2 linked regions of the Cytobacillus sp. IB215665 genome follow. The protein of the gene in region 2 binds, or shares a complex with, the protein of the main gene of each other region. Links are inferred from orthologs where the notes say so. Each region holds a gene or a part of one and is shown on either strand. Other genes may lie near its edges.

Evidence for each region.
Region 1: pnp (region 2) and pfkA share a complex: the UniProt entries of both Bacillus subtilis proteins name them as parts of the possible RNA degradosome complex. The link is inferred for Cytobacillus sp. IB215665 from one-to-one orthologs.

Annotation. Positions count from the first base shown.
Region 1 is NZ_JAXBME010000002.1:14,549-17,707, forward strand. What follows is about bases 199-3,023. They hold pfkA (6-phosphofructokinase), read left to right. Parts: upstream 199-1,043; coding sequence 1,044-2,003; downstream 2,004-3,023. Other genes in these bases: accA (acetyl-CoA carboxylase carboxyl transferase subunit alpha), read left to right, coding at 199-850; pyk (pyruvate kinase), read left to right, coding at 2,034-3,023. Outside these bases: more of accA, read left to right, coding at 1-198; more of pyk, read left to right, coding at 3,024-3,159. UniProt on the Bacillus subtilis protein: Catalyzes the phosphorylation of D-fructose 6-phosphate to fructose 1,6-bisphosphate by ATP, the first committing step of glycolysis.
Region 2 is NZ_JAXBME010000004.1:350,172-353,417, reverse strand. What follows is about bases 1-2,912. They hold pnp (polyribonucleotide nucleotidyltransferase), read right to left. Parts: upstream 2,558-2,912; coding sequence 443-2,557; downstream 1-442. Other genes in these bases: rpsO (30S ribosomal protein S15), read right to left, coding at 2,673-2,912. In the rest of the region: more of rpsO, read right to left, coding at 2,913-2,942; ribF (bifunctional riboflavin kinase/FAD synthetase), read right to left, coding at 3,048-3,246. UniProt on the Bacillus subtilis protein: Involved in mRNA degradation. Catalyzes the phosphorolysis of single-stranded polyribonucleotides processively in the 3'- to 5'-direction. Necessary for competence development in Bacillus subtilis.

The sequences.
Region 1 (3,159 bases), on a different replicon or contig from region 2:
AAAGAAATTAGAAAGTGAAATATATGGAAATATGAAAACGTGGGATCGGGTTCAAATAGCTCGTCACCCAAATCGCCCAACAACGTTAGATTATATTGAACGTTTATTTACTAATTTTATGGAGTGTCATGGAGACCGATATTTTGGAGATGATGGTGCAATCGTCGGAGGAATAGCAAAATATTATGGGCTTCCTGTAACTGTTATAGGGCATCAACGGGGTAAAGATACGAAAGAAAATATTCGTAGAAATTTTGGAATGCCTCATCCAGAGGGATACCGTAAAGCATTACGTTTAATGAAACAGGCAGAAAAATTTCAGCGCACGATCGTTTGTTTTATTGATACTAAAGGTGCTTACCCAGGGAAAGCTGCTGAAGAAAGAGGACAGAGTGAAGCGATTGCAAAGAACTTATTTGAAATGGCTGGATTAACAGTCCCGGTTGTTTGTATTGTCATTGGAGAAGGTGGAAGTGGAGGAGCATTAGGGATTGGAGTGGGAAACCATATTCATATGTTAGAGAATTCAACATATTCAGTAATCACTCCAGAAGGTGCCGCATCTATTTTATGGAAGGATGCAGCGCTAGCCAAAAAAGCTGCTGAATCGATGAAGATTACTGCACCAGATTTAAAGGAGTTAGGTGTTATTGACGAAATTATTCCTGAAATTAAAGGTGGAGCTCACCGAGATGTTGATGAGCAAGCTAAGCTAATTGATGTAGTTTTAAAGCAATCAATTAGTGAACTAAAGGAATTAGATCCCGCAGCCTTGGTTCAGGAAAGGTATAGAAAATACAAAACTATCGGACAAATTTCTTATGAAAACGGTTACGTAGAGGTAAAATAATGCAACGTGCATCCTAAATCAATTTTGGATGCACGTTTTCCTTTTTTTTTCACATTTGTGATATTGTTTTCATCGTAATGAAATGTTATTTTAAGAATACTTAGGTTCTGATGATGGAGGTCGGATGTATTTTTTTGTAAATCTCGCCTTCTCTTCTCAAGGCCGTTCATACAAATAAATGAGGTGAGACGTAATGAAAAGAATTGGTGTGTTAACGAGTGGTGGAGACTCCCCAGGAATGAATGCGGCAGTTAGAGCAGTTGTTAGAAAAGCCATTTATCATAATGTTGAAGTATATGGAGTGTACCAAGGCTATGCTGGTTTAATGAGTGGTAATATTAAAAAGTTAGAACTTGGTTCCGTAGGAGATATCATTCATCGAGGTGGAACAATGCTCTATTCTGCAAGGTGTGAAGAGTTCAAAACACCCGAAGGGCAGAAACAAGGTATTGAGCAGTTAAATAAGCATGGGATTGAAGGGCTTGTTGTTGTTGGTGGAGATGGATCGTATAGAGGAGCAAAAGCGCTAACTGAGCATGGTTACCCTTGTGTAGGCGTACCTGGAACGATTGATAATGATATTCCTGGAACTGATTTTACTATCGGGTTTGACACTGCATTAAATACTGTAATAGATGCGATAGATAAGATTCGTGATACTGCTACTTCTCATGAACGTACCTATGTAATCGAAGTAATGGGAAGGTTAGCAGGTGATATAGCGTTATGGGCTGGCTTAGCAGGTGGAGCAGAAACAATTCTAATACCTGAAGCAAACTATGACATGAATGAGATTACTGATAGATTAAGAAGTGGACATGAACGAGGTAAGAAGCATAGTATCATTATCGTTGCAGAGGGTGTAGGCAGTGGTGTTGATATCGGTAATAAGATTCAAGAGGAAACTGACTTTGAAACACGTGTGTCTGTATTAGGACATATTCAACGTGGTGGATCACCTACTGCATTTGACAGGGTATTAGCAAGCCGACTAGGTGCGAAATCTGTAGAGCTTTTATTGGCTGGTAAAGGTGGCCGTGCTGTCGGTATTCAAAATAATAAACTCGTCGATCATGATATTATCGAAGCGTTGGCACAGCAACATCATATTGATGAAGATATGTATAAATTATCAAAAGAATTATCAATATAGAAAGAAAATTACTATTGGGGGTAGAAATTGATGAGAAAAACAAAGATTGTATGTACGATTGGTCCGGCTAGTGAAAGTATAGATAAGTTAGTTGAGTTAATGGAAACAGGGATGAACGTAACTAGATTGAATTTTTCACATGGTGATTTTGAGGAGCATGGAGCACGTATAAAAAATATTCGTGAAGCAGCCAAAAAGACTGGAAAAAATATAGCTATTCTTCTCGATACGAAGGGTCCGGAAATTAGAACACACACGATGGAAAGTGGTGCAATTGAGTTAATTGATGGTTCTGAAGTCATTATTTCAATGGAAGAGGTTATTGGTACACCTCAAAAGTTTTCTATCACTTATCCAGGTTTAATTGAAGATGTTGAAGTTGGTTCTAAAATTTTACTAGATGATGGTTTAATTGGCCTTGAAGTAATTGCAATTAATGCAGAACTTGGGGAAATAACAACAAAAGTATTAAATAAAGGTGTATTAAAGAATAAAAAAGGGGTAAATGTTCCAGGGGTTAAGGTGAAATTACCAGGAATTACTGATAAAGATGCTAACGATATCATTTTTGGTATCGAACAAGGTGTAGATTTTATTGCTGCTTCTTTTGTTCGCCGTGCTAGTGATGTTCTAGATATTCGTGAGTTATTAGAAAAACATGATGCACCAAATATACAAATTATACCAAAAATTGAAAACCAAGAAGGCGTAGATAATATCGACGATATACTTGAGGTTTCAGACGGATTAATGGTAGCTCGTGGAGATTTAGGGGTTGAAATACCAGCAGAAGAAGTTCCTCTTGTACAAAAAGAACTTATTAAAAAATGTAATGAGCTTGGAAAGCCTGTTATCACAGCAACTCAAATGTTAGATTCTATGCAACGAAATCCAAGACCTACGCGTGCTGAGGCGAGTGATGTTGCAAATGCCATTTTTGATGGTACTGATGCAATCATGTTATCTGGGGAAACTGCAGCTGGAACGTATCCAGTAGAAGCTGTAGGTACAATGCACAGCATTGCATCCCGTGCAGAAACGGCATTGGAATACTCGCAAATTTTAGCGAAGCGTAGTAAACAAACAAATCCAACGATCCCTGATGCTCTTAGCCAATCGGTTGCTCATACTGCACTTAATTTGGGAGTTAATGCGA
Region 2 (3,246 bases):
CAACTAACAGTGAAGATGCTATTCAAAATGCAGATGATGTGTTGTTAACAAGCTTAACTCTTCTTCCTTCTATAGGATTCTTTAAACATACATTCTAACAAATAAATACGACTACAATTAGATTTTCATGCCATTTTCTCTTTTAAAAACATTAAGATTTACATATAACTTCGTTTTGCTTTGCATGTATGTAAAAAAAGTTGCTAAAAGAAAGCCTTAAGAAAAACTCGGCTTCATTGCCGAGCTGTCTAAGCTATACATAATGGAAAAAATTCTAAAATTTTGCTGCGTACCCACAGCATGTTGCTTTTCGTACTAGAGATATACACCTAAACTCTAACGTTTGTGACACCTTTGCTACTTTTTATAATTTGATGGCTCGAATAAACTCTCACCTTGCTGTCCATTTTTAAAAAAGTACAGCAAAGTTTTCGAAAAGAGTTTAAGATTTTTGTTCTTGTTCCTTTTGCTCTCGTAAAACTGCTTTTCTTGATAAGTTGACTCTTCCTTGCTTATCAATTTCTATTACTTTCACTAAAATTTCATCGCCAATTTTGACAACATCCTCTACTTTGCCAACACGTTCTTCAGCAAGTGCTGATATATGAACAAGTCCATCTTTTCCACTAAATAACTCAACAAAAGCACCAAATTTTTCAATTCTTTTCACTTTACCTAGATAAAGTTGGCCGACTTCAACTTCACGAACGATATCTTCAATAATTTTCTTCGCCTTTTGGTTCATTTCTTCATCCATATGAGAAATAAAGACGGTTCCATCTTGCTCGATATCGATTTTTACCCCGGTCTCTTCAATAATTTTATTAATTTGCTTACCACTTGGGCCAATCACATCTCGTATTTTATCTGGATTAATCGACATAGTTAATATTTTTGGTGCATACTCAGACAGAATTTGGCGTGGCTCGCTAATTGTTGCAAGCATACTATTTAATATTTCTATCCGACCTTTTTTAGCCTGTAGCAATGCTTCTTCTAAAATTTCACGTGACAGACCTTCAATCTTAATATCCATTTGTAAAGCTGTTACGCCTTTTTCAGTACCAGCTACTTTGAAGTCCATGTCACCTAGATGATCTTCCATACCTTGAATATCTGTTAATACTGTATAATGCTCATCCGTTTTTACTAGTCCCATTGCGATACCCGCTACAGGTGCCTTAATTGGTACACCAGCATCCATCATAGCTAATGTACTTGCACATATACTAGCTTGTGACGTTGAACCGTTAGACTCTAACACTTCAGATACGAGTCTAATTGTATAAGGAAACTCTTTCTCAGATGGGATGACTTGTTCAAGTGCACGTTCACCTAAGGCACCATGACCAATTTCACGACGCCCTGGTCCACGCATTGGGCCCGTTTCCCCAACACTAAAAGAAGGAAAGTTATAATGATGCATAAATCTTTTCGACTCTTCAATGCCAAGTCCATCTAAAATTTGTACATCCCCTAAAGCTCCTAATGTACAAATACTCAATGCTTGGGTTTGCCCACGTGTAAATAAACCTGATCCATGAGTTCTTGGTAAAATTCCAATAGTTGATGAAAGAGGTCGTATTTCATCACCTTTACGTCCATCAGGTCTAACCTTCTCTACTGTAATGAGGCGACGAACTTCTTTTTTTACTAATTTAGCTAAAATTTCATTTACTTGCTTTAAAGTGTCTTCACTTGCATCTTGCTCTTCATATTTTTCTATTACAGATGCTTTAACTTGATTGATTGCTTGCTCTCTAGCTTTTTTTTCAAAGACTTGCACTGCCTTATTAATATCTTCCTCTGCAAATGCTCTAATTTCATTCTCAAGAACTTCATCAACTTCATAAAGTGTTACTTCCATTTTGTCTTTTCCAATTTCCTGAACAATTTGTTGTTGGAATGAAATAAGCCTTTTAATCTCTTCATGTCCAAACATAATTGCTTCAAGCATCGTTTCTTCTGGAACTTCTTCTGCACCAGCTTCAACCATGTTTACAGCATCTTGTGTACCAGCGACTACTAAATGAATATCGCTTTCCTCCATTTGTGAAACCGATGGATTAATGATAAACTCACCATCAATTCTACCAACAACAACACCAGCGATAGGACCGCCAAACGGAATATCAGATACTGATAACGCCAACGAAGACCCGAACATAGCTGCTTGCTCAGATGAACAATCTTGATCCACACTCATGACCATACTTACCACTTGGACTTCATTTCTAAATCCATCAGGGAATAATGGGCGAATTGGTCTATCGATTAGTCGACTAGCTAATATCGCCTTTTCACTTGGTCTCCCTTCTCTTTTAATAAAGCCTCCTGGAATTTTCCCAACAGCATATAATCGCTCTTCATAATTGACTGTTAGAGGAAAGAAGTCAACTTTTTTAGGTTCTTTCGAAGCAGTAGCAGTACTAAGAACAACTGTATCTCCATAACGTACCAACACTGCACCATTGGCTTGTTTCGCTAATTGACCTACTTCTACGGTTAGCTTCCTACCGGCCCATTCCGTAGAAAAGATTTGCTTATCTTGTCCCATAATCATGCCCCTCTCTATTGTTTATATCGTTACTTTAGTATGAACTTTATTTTACAAGTTTTATGTATATTTTTTGCTAACAAAAAAGCGGGAATCCTCTCCCGCTTTCTGTTGATTATCGACGTAAGCCAAGTTTATTAATTAGTTCGCGGTAACGTGTAACATCTTTATTACGTAAGTAATTTAATAGGTTACGGCGTTTACCTACCATTTTTAATAGACCTCTACGTGAATGATGATCTTTTTTGTGAACACGTAAATGATCGTTCAAATTATTAATTTCCTCAGTTAGGACAGCAATTTGAACTTCTGGAGAACCAGTATCACTTTCATGAGTCTTGTATTGACCAATTAGTTCATTTTTACGTTCTTGTGTGATAGCCATCCATTTCACCTCCTCAAAATAATCCCCAGTTACCGAGCAAACGTTGGTGAATCGTATTGCCAAGCAACGGTTCTTTTCATAATACGTATAATAGGTTACACCTTTTTATGACAAAAAGCAAGTCTGTTCCTTATTTTTTTCAAAGTACTTGATTGCTTCTTGTTTATCTACTTCAATTTGCTGTACTAAGTCTTCAATGCTTGAAAATTTTTGCTCGTTACGAATTCTGTCATGCCATTCTATTACGACTTGTTCACCGTATATCATTTCATCGAAATGAAAAATATGAACTTCTACAGAAGGG